2 regions of the Geobacillus sp. GHH01 genome follow, and region 2 is predicted to be linked to the other one. Evidence: riboswitches for the same ligand, from Rfam matches in the RefSeq annotation. Region 2 holds a riboswitch; the other holds the start of a gene.
The links. Region 2 has a riboswitch for FMN ahead of GHH_RS08895 (ECF transporter S component). Riboswitches for the same ligand answer to the same signal wherever they lie in the genome.
Positions count from the first base shown of each region.

Region 1: another riboswitch for FMN. It lies ahead of ribD (bifunctional diaminohydroxyphosphoribosylaminopyrimidine deaminase/5-amino-6-(5-phosphoribosylamino)uracil reductase RibD); the one in region 2 lies ahead of GHH_RS08895 (ECF transporter S component).

Region 1 covers NC_020210.1:2,384,180-2,393,749, reverse strand. The annotation lists gene GHH_RS11750 (spore germination protein) at 1-920, shown strand, start outside; gene lysA (diaminopimelate decarboxylase) at 1,234-2,553, shown strand; gene GHH_RS11740 (DUF1002 domain-containing protein) at 2,626-3,504, opposite strand; gene GHH_RS11735 (peptidylprolyl isomerase) at 3,689-4,129, shown strand; gene GHH_RS19655 (hypothetical protein) at 4,116-4,244, shown strand; FMN riboswitch at 4,292-4,424, shown strand; gene ribD (bifunctional diaminohydroxyphosphoribosylaminopyrimidine deaminase/5-amino-6-(5-phosphoribosylamino)uracil reductase RibD) at 4,632-5,774, shown strand; gene ribE (riboflavin synthase) at 5,729-6,373, shown strand; gene GHH_RS11720 (bifunctional 3,4-dihydroxy-2-butanone-4-phosphate synthase/GTP cyclohydrolase II) at 6,395-7,588, shown strand; gene ribE (6,7-dimethyl-8-ribityllumazine synthase) at 7,609-8,073, shown strand; gene GHH_RS11710 (GNAT family N-acetyltransferase) at 8,194-8,550, shown strand; gene GHH_RS11705 (DUF309 domain-containing protein) at 8,573-9,112, opposite strand; gene GHH_RS11700 (segregation/condensation protein A) at 9,307-9,570, shown strand, end outside.
Region 2 covers NC_020210.1:1,796,650-1,806,219, reverse strand. The annotation lists gene GHH_RS08930 (RsmF rRNA methyltransferase first C-terminal domain-containing protein) at 1-1,018, opposite strand, end outside; gene plsY (glycerol-3-phosphate 1-O-acyltransferase PlsY) at 1,048-1,641, opposite strand; gene GHH_RS08920 (OsmC family protein) at 1,817-2,242, shown strand; gene GHH_RS08915 (bifunctional UDP-sugar hydrolase/5'-nucleotidase) at 2,503-4,125, shown strand; gene pepT (peptidase T) at 4,193-5,428, opposite strand; gene GHH_RS08900 (threonine synthase) at 5,733-6,950, shown strand; FMN riboswitch at 7,060-7,192, shown strand; gene GHH_RS08895 (ECF transporter S component) at 7,319-7,933, shown strand; gene GHH_RS08890 (sulfite oxidase-like oxidoreductase) at 7,976-8,590, opposite strand; gene GHH_RS08885 (DUF6044 family protein) at 8,790-9,570, shown strand, end outside.

The sequences.
Region 1 (9,570 bases), 590 kb from region 2:
GCATCGCCTATATTAAAGACGTCGCTGACCCGGGGCTTGTTGAACTCGTCAAGAAAGAGTTGCAGCAAATCAACGTCGATGGACTGACGATGGGCGACAAAACAGTCGAAGAGTTTTTAGTCAAGCAAGGATACAACCCGTACCCGCTCGTCCGTTATACCGAGAGGCCGGATGTAGCAGCGACGCACCTGCTTGAAGGGCACGTGCTCATTATGGTTGATACATCGCCAAGCGTCATCATCACGCCGACAACATTTTTCCACCACGTCCAGCATGCCGAGGAATACCGGCAGTCGCCAGGGGTCGGGACGTTTGTGCGCTGGGTGCGGTTTTTAGGCATTTTGACGTCGTTGTTTTTGCTGCCGCTGTGGGTGCTGTTCGTCCTTGAACCGTCGTTGCTGCCCGAATCGTGGGGGTTTATTGGGCCGAACAAACAAACGAACATCCCGATCATTGTGCAAATTTTGCTCGCTGATTTTGGGATTGAGTTTTTGCGGATGGCAGCCATTCATACCCCGACGCCGCTATCAACCGCGATGGGTTTGATTGCCGCCGTCTTGATCGGACAAATCGCCATCGATGTCGGGCTGTTTGTGCCGGAAGTGATCTTGTACATTTCGGTGGCGGCGATCGGTTCATTTGCGACGCCAAGCTATGAGTTGAGCGTGGCGAATAAGATTTCTCGATTGGCATTGGTCATTCTTGTCGCCTTGTTTAAAGTGCCCGGGCTCGTCATTGGCACGACCGTTTATTTGCTTTGGCTCGCCAGCATCCGCTCGCTTAATACGCCGTACTTATGGCCGTTCATCCCGTTCGATCCAGCGGCATTTATGCAAATTGTCGTCCGCCGTTCGGTTGCCGGAGCGAGAGTGCGCCCGAGCATCGTTCACCCGCAAGACCGGCAAAAACAGCCGTCATGACGCGAACGATCCATTTGGAAGCGGCCGTCTCCACCTATTGGCGGCCGCTTTTTTCGTTTTAGCGCTATTGCAACTTTTTTATAATTATGATAAGTTATATTTAATTGCTTGCACTGATGGTGCTTGCCTCAGTGCTTCGCACGTTTGCACGGACGGAATGGGCATGGCCCAGCGCGGGGTGTGCGGCCTTCTGTTTCAAGGCAGAGCCGATGGCGCTCTGCGGTTTTCCATTTTGTAAAGGCAGTTGCCGATTTTGCAAACTGTCTTTTTTGCTTTTGCCATGCGATTTCGATAGAGGAATGAGGGGTTTGCGATGTTTCTTCACGGGACAAGCCGCGTGAATGAACAAGGGCATTTGGAAATCGGCGGCGTCGATGTGGTCGAGTTGGCCAAAACGTATGGCACGCCGCTTTATATTTATGACGTTGCGTTGATCCGCGCTCGGGCGCGCGCGTTTAAAGAAGCGTTCCAGCGTCACGGCGTGCGGGCGCAAGTCGCGTATGCGAGCAAGGCGTTTTCCGCCGTCGCCATCGTGCAGCTGGCCGCTGAGGAGGGATTGTCGCTTGACGTCGTCTCAGGCGGTGAGCTGTATACGGCGCTTGCGGCCGGTTTTCCGCCTGAGCGCATCCATTTTCATGGCAACAACAAAAGCCGGGACGAATTGGCGATGGCGCTTGAACACGGCATCGGCTGCATCGTTGCCGACAACTTTTACGAACTCGAGCTGATCGAAGAGCTGGCGGCTTCATCCGGTCGGACGGTGCCGGTTTTGCTCCGCGTGACGCCGGGGGTCGAGGCGCATACGCACGATTACATTTTAACCGGGCAAGAAGATTCAAAGTTCGGCTTTGACTTAAACAACGGTCAGGCGGACGAGGCGTTTCGCCGTGTTATGGCATCGGCCGCGTTTCAGCTGCTCGGCGTTCATTGCCATATCGGCTCGCAAATTTTTGAAACAGCTGGGTTTGTGCTCGCGGCGCAAAAAGTGTTTGCCAAGCTGGCGGAGTGGAACAAGGAGCACGGATTTGTCCCAGCGGTTGTCAATCTTGGCGGCGGCTTTGGCATCCGCTATACGGAGGAAGACGACCCGATTCCGGTGACAGCGTACGTCGACTGCATTGTGGAAGAGGTGAAAAGGCAGGCCGAAGCTTGCCGCTTGCCGTTGCCGGAAATTTGGATCGAGCCGGGGCGGTCGCTCGTGGGTGATGCCGGAACGACGATTTATACGATCGGTTCGCGCAAAGAGGTGCCCAACGTCCGCACCTATATTGCCGTTGACGGCGGCATGAGCGACAACATCCGTCCGGCGCTTTACGGAGCGAAATACGAAGCCGCGCTCGCCAACCGGGTGTTCGGCGAGCCGACGGAAGTCGTATCGATCGCCGGGAAGTGTTGCGAGTCAGGCGACATGCTCATTTGGGACATCGCCCTGCCGGAAGCGAAGCCGGGCGATTATTTGGCCGTTTTTTGCACCGGCGCTTACGGCTATTCCATGGCGAACAATTACAACCGTCTGCCGCGCCCAGCCGTTGTGTTCGTTGAAAACGGCGACGCCCAGCTCGTTGTGAAACGGGAGACATATGAAGATTTGATCCAATATGATTTGCCTTTGAAAACGAAAGTGAAAAAGTGAAGGCCGCCGGTTGGAAAGAGAACGGCCTCCACAAAGAAAAGGCGCCCGCTGCTTTTTTTGGGGCGCCTTCTTTCATTGTTGATTTGAGGAAAATGCTGATTTGATCGCGTTCCAAATTTCTTTCAAGATGTCGATCAGATTTTGAATGAACGTTTTCCCTTCTTCTGACTGCAAAAACGCCGATAGCTGTTCTTTCGCCTTGCTCAGCTGATCATTCACTTGATCCCAATTAATATGGGCATTTTGCATTTTATGGAAAAGGGAAATCAGGTTGTTGATTTCATTCTCGCTCAGCGTAATGCCAAGGTCGTTGGCGATTTTTTCAATAAGGGCGCGCAAATCAGCGTCCGTCTGCGGTGGGTTGTTGGCGATTTCTTGTTTGATTTTCGCCAGCAGGGCGACCGCTTTGTCCGCGCCGATCGAATCGGCGAGCTTCGCCGTCTGCACCATTTCCTCGTTCGCCACTTTTTTGACATCATCAGGGATGGCTTGGTCCGAGGAAATTTCATACGCCTTCATCAGCCCCGTCAGCGCTGCGGTGCCGGAAACCGGGAACGGAGCGGTGATGTAAATATCGGCATCTTTCACCCCTGCGGTGATCAAGGCGTTTGTATACATCTCTTTCGTCACCCATGTGATGTTGTGCGTTTCGACATGAAGCCCCGAGCCAGGCTCTTTTATCGTGATCATCGACGACGAGATGGCGCGCGTGCCGATTTGCGCTTTCGGAATGAGTCCGTCCAAATATTTATGCTCCTCAACGTTTGAGACGGTGATCGTTTGCGCCCCGTCCGGCGCCTTCATTTCGTCGAGCACTTTTTGCTTTTGTTCATTCGTTAAGTTTTCCCCGAGCGTCACAATGACATCGCCCGGCGCGGCATCGGCCGCTGCGATGCCCGGAGATGCCAAGAGCACCGCCCAAAGCAGCGATGAAGCGATCGTTCGTTTCACATAGCTCGCCTCCTGTTTACGAAAATGCATTATCATTATACCGCACGCTCGCCTGCTTGGCTATCGGAAAAACGCGACGCGGTCAGGCGGCGTGCGAATTTGAAAAGACATTTTTTCTTTTGTTTCACTTGGCCATCATGGTATGATAAAAGCAGTTTCGATGTCGAAAAGGAGCTGGATGCTTGTGGCGAAAAAAGGATATATTCTCATGGAAAACGGCGGGAAAATCGAGTTTGAACTGTTCCCAAACGAGGCGCCGGTGACGGTGGCCAATTTTGAGAAGCTCGCAAACGAAGGCTTTTATAACGGGTTGACGTTCCACCGCGTCATCCCTGGATTTGTCAGCCAAGGAGGATGTCCACGCGGCAACGGAACGGGCGATGCCGGCTATACGATCCCGTGCGAGACGGACAACAATCCACACCGACATGTCACCGGCGCGATGTCCATGGCGCACCGCGGCCGCGACACCGGCAGCTGCCAGTTCTTTATCGTCCACGAGCCGCAGCCGCACTTGGATGGGGTGCACACCGTCTTTGGCCAAGTGACATCGGGCATGGACGTCGTGAGGACGATGAAAAACGGCGACGTGATGAAGGAAGTGAAAGTATTTGACGAACCGTAAACAGCGCATGAGCGAGGATGATCGGACTGTTCGAAACAACTGGCGCTTGTTTTTCTTTTTGCTTGCGGCCAGCCTGTTGTGGGGAGCGGCGTATTGGATTTGGGTTGCGGAATGATGATGCAGGGCGTTTCGTGTGGTATAATGAACATAACGATATCGTGATGCATCCTTCGGGGCAGGGTGAAATTCCCGACCGGCGGTGATGGGGCTTTCCGCCCCTCAGCCCGCGAGCCGAAAGGCAGGATCCGGTGCGATTCCGGAGCCGACAGTATAGTCTGGATGGGAGAAGGATGCCAATATGCGCACGGCTGTTTTCGGCCGGTTCAGACCGCGTGGGCAGCGTCTGTCGGCCGACTAGGCATGGTAGTATCTTTTGTTTCCGACCGGCCGGTATAGCCTGCTTGGCGAACATGTGTTTGTTTGCGCATCATTGGTCATTCTCTCATCGATGAGCCCCCGGGGACATCCCGGGGGTTTCATTTTTATTGAAGGAGGGAGTGCGGTGCATAACGATGAACATTATATGCGGCTCGCTCTCGATGTGGCCAAAGCTGGAGTCGGGCAAACGTCTCCCAATCCTGCCGTTGGCGCGGTCGTTGTCAACGGTGGGACGGTTGTTGGGCTTGGCGCCCATTTGAAAGCGGGTGAGCCGCACGCGGAAGTCTATGCGATCCGCATGGCTGGCGAGAAGGCGCGCGGTGCGACGGTGTACGTGACGCTTGAGCCGTGCAGCCATTATGGAAAAACGCCGCCATGTGCCGATTTGCTCATCCAGGCGGGCGTCCGTCGCGTCGTCGTTGCCACGACCGACCCGAATCCGCTTGTCGCGGGAAAAGGGATTGCCAAGCTGCGCCAAGCGGGCATTGACGTTGATGTTGGCGTATTAAAAGACGAAGCGGACGAATTGAATCGGATGTTTTTCCACTATATCGCCGCAAAAACGCCGTTTGTCACGTTGAAGTTCGCATGCAGCCTCGATGGCAAAATCGCGACGGCGACGGGGGAAAGCAAATGGATTACATCAAGCGCGGCGCGTGAGGATGTCCATCGCCTTCGTGCGCAGCATGACGCCATTTTGGTCGGCGTCAACACCGTTTTGACCGACAACCCGAAGCTTACCGTCCGCTTTGGGGAAAAGCGGAAAAATCCGCTCCGCATCATTTTGGATACAAAATTGCGTACACCGCTTGACGCCCATGTCGTCGCTGACAAGGAAGCAGAAACGTGGATCATCACCGGCGGCGTCAGTCGGGAACAAGCGGCGGCGTATGAGCGCCTTGGGGTGCGCGTATTTTCAATGCCGACGGCCCAGATCGATGTCCGCGATGTGCTCCGTCTGCTTGGGGAGCAGGGAGTCATGTCGCTGTTTGTCGAAGGCGGCTCGCGCGTTCATGACAGCTTCCTCCGCGCGGGAGCAGTCAATGAGGTCATCGCCTATATCGCTCCGAAGCTGATCGGCGGCCGCGGGGCGCCGACGCCGGTCGGCGGCCTTGGCTTCGCCCGGCTTGCTGAAGCGGTGGAGCTTGACATCCGCCGCATCGAGACGATCGGCCCGGACATCAAAATCGTCGCCGCGCCGAAACGGAAGGAGGAATCGTTGTGTTCACTGGCATTATTGAAGAGATCGGCACGATCGAACAAATGAAGCAAACCGGCGACGCCATCGTGATGACGATTGGCGCCAAGCGGGTGCTCGAAGATGTGCGGCTTGGCGACAGCATCGCCGTCAACGGCGTCTGCTTGACCGTCACATCGTTCACCGAACGGCAGTTTACGGTCGATGTCATGCCGGAGACGGTGAAAGCGACGGCGCTAAAAACATTAAAGCCGGGATCGAAGGTGAATTTGGAGCGGGCAATGGCGGCTGGGGGACGGTTTGGCGGCCATTTCGTCACCGGGCATGTGGACGGCGTCGGGCGCATCATCCGGCAGTGGCCGAAAGCGAACGCCGTCTACTATGAAATCGAAGTGCCGGCCTCGCTGCGCGCCTATATGATTGAGAAAGGATCGGTCGCTGTCGATGGGACGAGCTTGACGATTTTCGGTCTGAGCGAGCGCACGTTCATCGTTTCACTCATTCCGCATACGCGTGAGGCGACGATTTTAGGCGAAAAGCGGCCGGGCGATCTCGTCAATATCGAGTGCGACATGATCGGCAAGTACGTCGCCGCTTTCCTCGACGCGAAAGCGACGCCGACCTCCAAATTGACGGTCGAATTTTTGGAGCAGCACGGCTATAAATAGTGGAAAAGGGGGGCAAGCTTGATGTTTGACACGATTGAAGCAGCGCTTTCGGCGCTGAAAAACGGAGAAGTGATCATCGTTTGCGATGACGAAGACCGCGAAAATGAAGGCGATTTTGTCGTGCTGGCCGAAAAAGCTACGCCGGATGTCATTAACTTTATGATCACTCATGGCCGCGGGCTCGTCTGCGTGCCGATTACGGAGGAATTGGCGGAGCGGCTCGAGCTTGAGCCGATGGTCACTCATAACACGGACGCGCATGGCACAGCGTTTACGGTGAGTGTCGACTACAAAACGACAACGACGGGAATCAGCGCCTACGAGCGGGCGGCGACGATTCAGGCGCTGCTTGATCCGAATGTGAAAGCGAGCGATTTTAAACGTCCTGGCCACGTTTTTCCGTTGATTGCGAAAAAGGGGGGCGTCTTGCGGCGCGCCGGCCATACGGAAGCGGCGGTCGATTTGGCCCGTTTGTGCGGCGCGAAGCCGGCCGGCGTCATTTGCGAAATCATTAAAGAGGACGGGACGATGGCTCGCGTTCCTGATTTGCGGCAAATCGCCGATCAGTTCGGATTGAAAATGATCACGATCAAAGATTTGATCGCCTATCGGAGTCAGCGGGAAAAGCTCGTGAAACGGGAGGTGGACGTTTGGCTGCCGACCGAATTCGGCGAATTTCGCGCCATCGGCTACACAAACGTGCTCGACGGAAAAGAGCATGTGGCGCTTGTCAAAGGAGAGATCATCCCGGATGAGCCGATCTTGGTGCGCGTCCATTCCGAATGCTTAACTGGCGATGTGTTTGGCTCGTACCGGTGCGACTGCGGTCCGCAGCTGCATGCGGCGCTCAGGCAAATCGAGGCGGAAGGGCGCGGGGTGTTGCTTTACATGCGCCAAGAAGGGCGCGGCATCGGCCTTATGAACAAGTTGCGCGCTTACAAGTTGCAGGAGCAAGGTTATGATACGGTCGAAGCGAACGAAAAACTGGGCTTCCCCGCCGATTTGCGCGATTATGGCATCGGGGCGCAAATTTTGAAAGATCTTGGCGTGACGAAAATGCGCCTGCTCACGAACAACCCGCGCAAAATCGCCGGCTTAAAAGGGCATGGACTCGAAGTCGTTGAACGGGTGCCCATTCAGATGCCAGCGAAAAAGGAAAATGAAAAATATTTGCGCACGAAACATGAAAAATTAGGACATATGCTTCATTTTTAATGATGGGAGGAGCAACGAACATGCGCATCATTGAAGGAAACTTAGTCGGCACCGGATTGAAAATCGGCATCGTCGTCTCTCGTTTTAACGAATTCATCACGGGCAAGCTTTTATCTGGGGCGATCGACGGCTTGACGCGCCATGGCGTGAGCGACAGCGACATCACTGTCGCCTGGGTGCCGGGTGCGTTTGAAATCCCGCTTGTGGCGAAAAAAATGGCGGAATCGAAGCAGTTTGACGCTGTCATTACGCTTGGCGCCGTCATCCGTGGGGCAACGAGCCATTTTGACTACGTCTGCAGCGAGGCGGCCAAAGGCGTCTCCCACGCGGCGCTTGCAAGCGGTGTTCCGGTCATTTTCGGCGTGTTGACGACGGACACCATTGAACAGGCGATCGAGCGGGCCGGCACGAAAGCGGGCAATAAAGGATGGGAAGCGGCGGTGTCGGCGATCGAAATGGCGAACGTCTTGCGGACGCTTGCGTAATTTGCGTAAAAAGGCATGAAATGGTTCACAATATCGGTGAGAATGTTTATAATACGTATAGAGAAAATGACAAAAACTTTTCCATTTCGGAAAAGCGTTTGTCGATAATGAGGGATTTTTATGTTAATCCGTTACCGAAAAAACTATGAGAAAATCGCCATGGGACTGTTGTCGTTTATGCCGACGGAAAAAGACCTGAAACGGCTGCAGCAGACGATGAAACAGTATGAAACAAACAACGATTGGCAGCTGTTTTTATGGAAAGAAGGGGATGACATCGTCGGCATTATCGGCGTCCTGTTGCGCGCTCCTGATGTTGTGGAAATCCAGCACATCAGCGTCAATCCGTCACACCGCCACCAAGGGATTGGAAAACAGATGGTCAAGGCATTGAAAGAGGTGTACCCGGGCCGCCGATTGTGCGCCAACGAGTGGACCGCCTCGTTTTTCGATAAATGCCATGCGTGCAACGAATAACGAAACTAGCGCGGCGCCGCGCTCAGGCGGGCGGCGGAGGGGGAGGGAAGCCAACTCCTTCCGCTTTGGCCCGTTTTTTTTGTTCGCGTGCGGCGATGACGTCCGAGCGGTCGCGGCGCCGGTGTTTATCCACAAGATCAAGGTTGGCTAGGTCGCTGGCTTGCCCCCAAACGAGCTGCCGGCGGGCGCAGGCGGCCTGGCATTGCTCATAAAGGGAACGGTCGCGAATCGGCAGTTCGACGCTTTCGTACGGTTCGCCGCGAGTGATCCGCCCAGCCGTCTCGTCGAGCAAGCGGGCGAGCGCCTCGTCATCGAGGCCGAGCCGCCGGATCATCTCTTGCGCTTCGTCAAGCAGCGCCCGCGCCCGTCGAATGAGGCGCAGCGCTCCCAAGACGTTGCCGCGCCGGTAATGGTAAAAAGCGACCGCCATTTGAATGAGCACAAGCCAACCTTTGTTTCGACCGTCTTGTTTCCAATGTTCCTCCAAAATTTCGTGGCATTCAAAATAATCGCGGTCGCTATGGAAATGGACCAAATACTCGATATACGCTTTTGGATACATCGGCCATCGTTCCTTTCAAAAGTGGGCCGCGCCATGTGAAGGCGGACGGCTCTTCTTCGATTATACAGCTTCGGCGGCCTGCGGCGCAAAAAAGAGACTGTTTTCCGTTCGCTTCGCCGCTTCGTTATGATACAATAAATGTACTGCAGCTGGAGACGAGCCTACCGGGCGGTGGTTCTGGAAAAAATGGTGGGATGGATGTGCAATTGCCGTACAACGTCAAAATCGAAGCGTTTGAAGGGCCGCTTGATCTGCTTTTGCATTTGATCAACCGCTATGAAATTGATATTTACGATATTCCGGTCGCGCAAATTACGGAGCAGTATATGGCGTACATTCACGCCATGCAGGAGCTTGAGTTGGATATCGCCAGCGAATATTTAGTGATGGCGGCCACCTTGCTTGCGATCAAAAGCAAAATGCTGTTGCCGCCCTCCAATGAGGAAGCTGTCGACGGC
Region 2 (9,570 bases):
TGCCGTCTCGCTCTGTCCGCAATGCCTCTTGTTCAAACTGGCGATACAGGCGGATAGCGGCTTTTGGCGCGCTCGATTTCGCCCACCGCCCTCGCCAAGGTGAGGTGGGCCGCTGTTTTTGGAGTTTGGCGACAAAATGCCCTTCCCCTTTCAGACGGTGCGGCCAAAGGCGGGCGGCGTGGACGAGATCGGATCGATTGGTTTTCGTCCATTCCGGCCGCCCTGGCTCAAGCCCTCCCGCTTTGGCGATCGGCAACAGCCGCAAGTCATCGTGCGCCTCAAGCAGCCATTCAATCGTTTGCTCGTTTTCCTCCGGAGAGAACGTGCACGTGGAATAGACGAGAATGCCGCCTTCTTTCAGCATCGCATAGGCGCTTTCCAAAATGCGCCGCTGTCTGGCCGCACATTCTTCCACATAAGCCGGGCTCCAAAACGAAGCGGCCTCTTCATCCTTGCGAAACATGCCTTCGCCGGAACAGGGGGCGTCGACTAAAATTTTGTCAAAAAAGCCCGGAAACCGCTCGGCAAGCGCCTCGGGAGTTTCATTGACGACAACGGTGTTCGTCAAGCCGAACCGTTCGACGTTCTCTGCGAGCGCTTTGACCCGTTTCGGGTGGATTTCGTTGGCGACAAGCAGCCCTTTGTTTTCCATCATCGCTCCAAGCTGGGTCGTTTTCCCACCAGGGGCGGCGCACAAGTCGAGCACTGTCTCCCCAGGGGCGGGACGCAGCGCTTCGGCGACCGCCATCGCGCTCGGTTCTTGAATGTAATACAGGCCGGCCGCATGGTACGGATGCTTTCCCGGCTGTTGGTCCGGCTCATAATAAAACCCGGTCGGGCAAAACGGCACCGGGGAAAGGGAAAAGGGCGCCGTTTTTGCCCATGCGCCCGGGTCGGTTTTCAACGGATTGACGCGCAAGCCGTTGATTTTTTCGTTTTCATAAACAGCGAAAAACTCGTCTGCTTCTTCATCAAGCAGCTTCTTCATTTTCGCGACAAATGCTTCCGGCAATCTCAACGCAGCAAATCTCCTTTCTCCGTCCGTTGTCATGAGCGTTTGCCTGGCCATTTCACTTTTGGCTCCGTTTTGTTCAAGATGCGCTTGATGTTGGCGCGATGACGATAAAAGATAAACGAAGCCAGCAACAACACTGCCACCGTCAATGGAATGTCGTCCGTGAAAAAGACGGTGTACACGACCGCGTACAGCGCCGCGGCCATCGATGACAGGGAGACGTAGCGTGAAACAGCCAAGACGACAAGAAACACGGCGATGAGCGACAAAAAGAACAACGGCGAATAAAACAGCATCACCCCGCCCGATGTCGCCACCGCCTTGCCGCCGCGGAACTTGGCGAACACCGGATACATATGGCCGACAACTGCCACCGCCCCGGCCAAAAGCGGATGCACGGGGACGGAAAAAAGCATCGGCAAGCTCGCCGCCAGCGTCCCTTTTAGCATATCGCCGACAATGACGATCGTTCCCGCTTTCGCCCCAAGCACGCGGAACGTGTTTGTTCCCCCAAGATTGCCGCTTCCATGTTCGCGGATGTCGATCCCGTAGCCGATTTTCCCGACAAGAAGGCCAAACGGAATCGAGCCGAGAAGATAAGCAAGAAGCAAAATGAGTGCGGTCATCGAATCAAACACCCTTTACTCAACAAGTTTGTGCATGTTTCTATTTTAACATGCATGAGCGAAAACGGTAGACAGGAATTTTGCATTTCAAGGACATAGCCGCTAAACTGAAAAGAAGAAACGGGCTGTCGGAACGTCCGTCCGACCCCGGACCGATGAGAAAGGAGCGACCATGATGAAAACGACGGTTGTATGGAACGGAAACATGTCATTCAGCGGCCAAAGCGCTTCCGGTGTCACCATTCCGATCGACGCGGCCAAAGACGTCGGCGGCAACGATTCAGGCGCTCGGCCGATGGAGCTTTTGCTTCACGCCTTAGCCGGCTGCACCGGCATTGACATCGTTTTGATCTTGCGGAAAATGCGGCTTGATGTCCGCGCGTTTTCGATGGAAGTCGAAGGAACGCGCGCCGATGACCACCCAAAGCGGTTTACAGAGATTCATATTCATTACGCGCTCGAAGGCGATTTGCCGGAAGACAAGGTCGTCCGCGCCATTCGGTTGTCAAAAGAAAAATATTGTTCCGTTTCCCATTCGTTAAATGCCGCCATTACAGCGAGCTATTCGATCAACGGCGTGCGCGGGAAGGAGACGATCTAACAAGGAGAAGGGCTTGACGTTCATGGCCGTTTCGCGTGGCATAGCGCCGAATGACGCTGGCTGTCCACCGAGCTAAAAGGGAAAGACTGTCCGATCAACAGACTCTATCGGGCGGTCTTTTTTTGTTTCTGTTGTTCTCAACAGTCAGTTGTGAATTTACAAAATATTTACGAAAAATCATCCTTTCTTCTCTATCATTGTATGGACTCGCAAGGATATAATGGGAGTGAACGAGAAGGCGAGAGAAAGGGGAACCGGGAATGAAGAATTCCAAACGATGGGGAAGACGGGTGCTATCCGCATTGGCTGCTGCAGCGGTGCTGGCCGCAGTTCCAGTTGGGGCGGCAGGGAACGGGAAAAGCAAGGGGAAGCCGCCTGCTTCCTCGCACCGTTATATTGAGGTGCAGCTGTTAGGCATTAACGACTTCCACGGTCAGTTGAATGTGACGAGAAAAGTCGGCGGGCGGGAAGTCGGACGGGCTGATTATTTGGCCGCTTATTTGAAACAGCGGGAGGCGGAAAACAAAAATACGCTGCTCGTCCATGCCGGCGATGCGGTTGGCGCCAGCCCGCCGGTATCGGCGTTGCTGCAGGACGAGCCGACGATCGAAGTGCTCAATAAGCTCGGCTTTGACGTCGGCACCCTTGGCAACCATGAGTTTGATGAAGGAGTAGCGGAAATGCTCCGCTTGATCCATGGCGGCTACCACCCGGCGACCGGTGACTTTGCTGGAGCGGATTTTCCGTACGTGAGCGCCAACGTCGTTGATGCGCAAACAGGAAAGCCGATTCTCCCGCCATATGTGATTAAGCGGGTCAACGGCATGCCGATCGGATTGATCGGCGTCACGCTCACGGAAACACCAACGATTGTGACGCCAAGCGGCGTCGCGGGAGTCAAGTTCATCGATGAAGCAACAGCGATTAACAAAGCGGTCCGGGAACTGAAGAAAAAAGGAGTGCAAACGATCGTCGTTCTCGCCCATAACCCAGGCGTATCCAATCCGGATGGGACAAACGCAAGCGGGGAAATTGTCGATATCGCCAAAAATGTCGATGATGAAGTCGATGTGATTTTCGCCGGTCATAACCATGCCTATTTAAATGCGGTTGTGGACGGCAAGCTGCTCGTTCAGTCGTATTCGTACGGCACGGCGTTTTCTGATGTCGATTTGAAAATCGACCCGCGCACGAAAGACGTCGTCGCCAAAAAAGCGGAGATCGTGACGACCTATCATGACGGCATCACTCCGGACCCGGAAATCCGTGCCCTCGTCGAAAAATATGAAGCGAAAGTGGCGCCGCTTGTCAATCAAGTCGTCGGCACAGCAGTCGAAACGATCACCGATGAACAAAACGAAAGCGGCGAGTCCGCCTTGGGCAATTTGATCGCCGATGCCCAGCGGGCGGCGATGAAAACCGATTTTGCCTTTATGAACCCGGGCGGCATTCGCGCCGATATTGAACAAGGCGAAGTGACGTGGGGCGAATTGTACAACGTTCAGCCGTTCAACAACCAGCTCGTGAAAATGACGCTCACCGGCGCGCAAATCCGCCAGCTTTTGAATCAACAATGGCAGCCAACCCAAACGCGCATGCTGCAAATCTCCGGCCTCCGCTATACATGGAGCGCCAGCAGGCCGGTCGGAGAAAAAGTCATTGACATTCAGCTTCCTGATGGGACACCGCTAAAACCGGACGCCGAGTACACGGTGACGGTCAACAGCTTTCTCGCCGACGGCGGCGATGGGTTCACGGTGTTGACGCATGGGACAAACCGCGAGGTCGGCCCGGTCGATTTGGATGCACTTGTCACTTACATCCGCCAGTTGTCACAGCCGTTTTCGGCACAAATCGAAGGGCGGATCACAAAACTGCAATAGGCGGAACAATTATGATGTTTTTAGAAGCGAAAAAGGGATGCCGAAAACCATCGGCTCCCTTTTGGCTTTAGGAAGTTTTTTGCTCGAACAGCTTGATGATCTCCACGATCACTTCGGCCGCTTTCACCATATTGTCGGCGGAAATGTATTCGTAGCGGCCGTGGAAGTTTTCGCCGCCGGCGAAAAGGTTCGGCGTCGGCAGCCCCATGTAGGAGAGCTGCGACCCGTCTGTACCGCCGCGGATCGGTTTCACCTTTGGTTCAATGCCCAAGTTCGTCATCGCTTCGTGGGCGATGTCAACAATGTGGCGCACCGGCTCGATTTTTTCGCGCATGTTGTAGTATTGATCGTTGATTTCGAGCGTGATTCGGTCGTTTCCATATTTTTGCGCAAGCGAAGCCGCGATCTCTTTCATTTTCGCTTTGCGAGCCTCGAACTGTTCGCGGTCAAAGTCGCGGATGATGTAGTGAAGCTTCGTTTCCTCTACACTGCCTTGGAACGAAAGCAAATGGTAAAACCCTTCATATCCTTCCGTATGCTCAGGCGCCTCATCGGCTGGCAACTGCTGCTCGAACTCCATGGCGATTTTGATCGAGTTGATCATTTTTCCTTTCGCTGTGCCCGGATGGACGTTTTTTCCTTTGATCGTGATTTTCGCTTCGGCAGCGTTAAAGCTTTCATACTCCAATTCGCCCAGCGGCCCGCCGTCGACCGTGTAGGCAAATTGGGCGCCGAATTTGGCAACGTCAAATTTATGCGGCCCGCGGCCAATTTCCTCATCCGGCGTAAAGGCGACGCGCACTTTGCCGTGCTTGATTTCCGGGTGTTGAATGAGATAGTTCATCGCGGTCATAATTTCGGCGATTCCGGCTTTATCATCGGCGCCAAGCAGCGTCGTCCCATCGGTCGTGATGAGCGTATGCCCTTGGTAGTGAGCGAGCTCCGGGAAATCGTTTGGCGACAAGATGATGCCTTGTTCTTTGTTTAACACGATGTCCCCGCCGTCGTACTGTTCGATGATTTGCGGGTTGACGTTGGCTCCCGTAAACTCCGGAGCGGTGTCCATATGAGCCAAAAAGCCAATCACTGGCACGTTTTTGTCCGTATTGGCCGGCAACGTCGCCATCACGTAGCCGTTGTCATCGATCGTCACATCTTCCATGCCGATCGACTTCAGCTCTTCGACGAGCATTCTCGCCAGCTCCCACTGTCCCGAAGTCGATGGGCACGTATGGCTGTTTGGGTCGGATTGAGTGTTGACTTTCGCGTAGCAGATGAAGCGTTCGATGAGTTCCTGTTTCATTGGTTCATCTCCTTATGTATAAGTTTTTCTGGATCAACGAATCATTCCGCCGATGCAGTGAGAAAAAAGAGGCGGTTTCCGTTTTATTTTACCATATGCGGCTTCAAACGGTAAAAAAGAGGGGGGACCATTTCCTACTTGGCGCTATGATGCCCCAAAGTTGGCGTACGGACGCTGCCATTACAGGCGCCGGTGGCAGAGGACGGTTATGGTATAATGAAAAGGCCAGTGCCTCGTCCAAAACGCGAAAGTAGGTGCTTCCTGCCTCGTGCGGATGAAACAAATGGAAAGGAGAAGCCAAACCATGTCATTCAGCTACGTGTCTCATCTGTATTGTCCGAAGTGTGAACGTACATACGATGTCGACCAAATCCATCAACTTTGCGAATGCGGTTCGCCGCTTCTGGTCGCGTACGATTTGGAGTTGATGCGCCAAGAAGTGAAGCGGGAGGCACTTGCGGAGCGAGAACCGAGTTTATGGCGGTATCATGAGCTATTGCCGGTGAAACATCCTGAACATATTGTCTCTTTAGGGGAAGGAATGACTCCGCTTGTGCGAATGCCGCGCCTTGGCCGGAATATCGGCATTGACTCACTCTATATGAAAGACGAAGGCGTCATTCCGACCGGGACGTTTAAAGCCCGCGGCGCGGCGGTTGGGATTTCGAAAGCAAAGGAATTGGGCGTCAAACGACTCGCCATGCCGACAAACGGCAACGCCGGCGCGGCATGGTCGCTATACGCGGCGCGGGCGGGCATTCAGGCGACAGTCGTCATGCCGGTTGATGCACCGGAACTGACGCGAAAGGAATGCGCCATCGCTGGGGCGGAACTGTATTTAGTCAACGGCCTCATTAGCGATGCCGGGCAAATCGTCGCCAAAGCGATCCGCGAATACGGATGGTACGATGCGTCGACGTTGAAAGAACCGTACCGGATTGAAGGGAAGAAAACGATGGGACTGGAGATCGCCGAACAGTTCTCGTGGCAGCTCCCGGATGTCATTTTGTATCCGACCGGCGGCGGCGTCGGGTTGATCGGCATTTACAAGGCGATCAAAGAACTGCAGGCGCTCGGCTGGGTGGACGGCCGCATGCCGCGGCTTGTCGCTGTGCAGGCCGAGCATTGCGCGCCGATCGTCAAGGCGTGGAAGGAGAAAAAACGTGAATCGGAGTTTTGGCCGAACGCCCATACAGTGGCGTTTGGCATCAATGTGCCGAAAGCGCTTGGCGACTTTCTTGTTCTTGAGGCGGTGTATGAGACGGACGGTTGCGCGGTTGCCATTGGCGATGAAGCGATTTTGGCTGAACAGCGGACGGCAGCCGAACTCGAAGGGGCGTTCATTTGCCCGGAAGGAGCGGCGGCGTTTGCGGCGGCACGAACGTTGCGCGAGAGCGGTTGGATTCGCGACGGGGAGACGGTCGTCGTATTAAATACCGGAACCGGGCTGAAATACGCCGATACGGTGGACGTCCATCCGCCGGTGCTCGAGCCGGGGGATATGCTTCCAAAGGAGAATTGACAAGTTGGCGGAGTAGGCGCCAAACATAAAACATATGGGAAAAAATGATAGACAAACGAAAAGAGGTATTGTATACTAAATTCATCGGAATAATAAAAATGTATAAGCGATTCATCTTCGGGGTAGGGTGAAATTCCCGACCGGCGGTGATGAGGCGCTTGGCCTCTCAGCCCGCGAGCCGCAAGGCAGGATCCGGTGCGAGTCCGGAGCCGACAGTATAGTCTGGATGGGAGAAGATGAAGGTTTGCCGGCGTTCGTTTTGGCGCATGCGAACGTCTAGTTGCGCACACCCTTTTTCTCCCTTAAGCCTCGTTCGGTTTAAGGGAGTTTTTGTTGGCGCTCGCGGCGGCAGCCTTCTTCTTGTGAGGATGAATCACGAGAAGGGGAGGAGAACAAGCATGAAACGCATTTCCATCCGCGCCTTTGTCGGCATCGGAGTGTTGGGCGCCATGGCGCATGTGCTCATGATGCTCAACTTTCCGCTGCCGCCGTTTCCGAACTTTTTGCTTGTCGACTTCAGCGACATCCCGGCGCTTGTCGCCGCGCTGTTGTACGGCCCGCTCGCCGGCGTGGCGGTCGAACTCTTGAAAAACGTGTTGAACTACGTTTTTGTCGGCAGTGCGACCGGCGTTCCGATCGGCCAAATCGCCAACTTTACCGCTGGGGCGGCGTTTATTTTGCCGGTTTCCTATATTTATGGGAAAGCCGCATCGAAAAAAGGCTTGCTGCTGGGGTTGGCGGCGGGAACAGTGACGATGGCGCTCGTCATGAGCGTGCTCAACTACTACGTCTTTCTGCCGGCGTACACGCTTTTCCTCGGCGCTCCGCAGATGAGCGCGCCGGAAGCGAAGGCGTTGGTGGTATCGGCGATTTTGCCGTTTAACGCCGTCAAAGGAGCGATGGCGGCCATCGTATTTCAGCTTCTCTTTTGGCGCCTTCGTGCTTGGCTTGAGAAACAAGCGGCATCCCGCCAAGCCGCTTGATGAACAAAAAGCGAGGGTTTTTCCCTCGCTTTTTTGCGTTTGTCAAAAGCGAATCCGCGGCACCCACTCGGCAAACCGCTCCTCTTTAAACGGATTGGCGGTCATCGAATAACCGCGCTCCTCCCAATAGCCCGGCTCATCTTCCTTCATAAAGCGGATGCCCGACGCCCATTTCGCCCCTTTCCATAAGTAAAACGTCGCTGGCGGGATGAACCGGAGCGGATAGCCGTGCTTCGGCGAGATGTCCTGCCAGTCGTGATGCTTGTCTTTCCATCGATAGACAAACAAGGCATCGTCGCCCATGAGCGCCTCAAGCGGCAAGTTCGCCGAATAACCGAACCGGTCGCCGTTTAAATATCCGTAAATTTTCACGTATTTCACATCAGGATCTAGCTCCACAAAGCGCAAAAACTCGCGGAAGGCGATGCCTTCAAACGTCGTGTCGAATTTTGACCATGTTGTGACACAATGCATATCGATGGTTGAAACCGTCTTCGGCAGCTGCATCACTTCTTGATACGAAAGCGACACTTCCTCTTTCACATCGCCGAACAATCGGAAATTCCACGTCGCTTCATCGAATTGGTACACATCTCCTTCATGCAAAATCGGCCATTTTTCCGTTTCGAATTGGCCGGGAGGGAGTTGTTTCGGCATGGTGTGCTCCCCTTTCTATGTATTCGTTTATGTATACCATGATAAGGGGAAAATAAAGCGTGTGCAACTTGGCTATGGTTTTAATGCATCACAATATTGAGGACAGTCATGTAAGAATGGAATAATTTTCTTCTTATTGCACATCGTATTCAATAGGGATTTCATGGCCAAGAACAGCTATGGCGGGAGCGTGATGCCGATGGCCGAACAAAGAGAACGATGGCTCTTCCTTTTGGCACTTTGCCTCATCGCCCTTTACGTGTCCCCGCTCTTTCTCCTTGGCGAGAACGCCCATATTCGCGTCCACGATAATTTGGATTCCAATATCGCTTGGTATAAGGTGCTCTCCGAAAGCGGAAAAATCACCGGGCCGCTTGACGCGAAGATTCCGCAAATCGCCAACGGCAAGTTGTCAAGAAATGCCCTCGGTTCGGAGTTGACCGGCATCGTCTGGCTGCACGCGTTATTTCCCACGATGACTGCTTATGCGCTCAGCCAAACGATCACAAGGGTGGTGGCATTTTTGGGCATGTATTTGTTGTTGAAAACGCATTTCCTGCCCGAGCCGCGTTGGATGGCTGTTCGCATCGGCGTGGCGCTCGCATTTGCGCTGACGCTGTTTTGGCCGTCGGGGATGTTAAGCACGCTCGGCATGCCGCTTGCGCTCTGGGCGTTTTTGAGCATCCGGAAAGGCGAGGGGGAGTGGAAACATTACGTCGCGCTCACGCTTCTCCCGTTTTATTCCAGCTTTGTGCTCGGGTTCTTTTTCTTTCTTGCCGCCATGGGCACTCTTTGGCTTTTGGATGTGCTGCGCGGGAAGGGGTGGAACATCCGCTTTTTGACTTCCATCGCTTACATGACGCTGTTGTATTTGCTTGTCGAGTACCGGCTTGTGTACTCGTTTTTATGGGAAGACGAGCCGACAAGCCGGGATGAGTACTTCCATGCCCGGTTGTCGTTTTGGCATTGCGTCCGCTTGA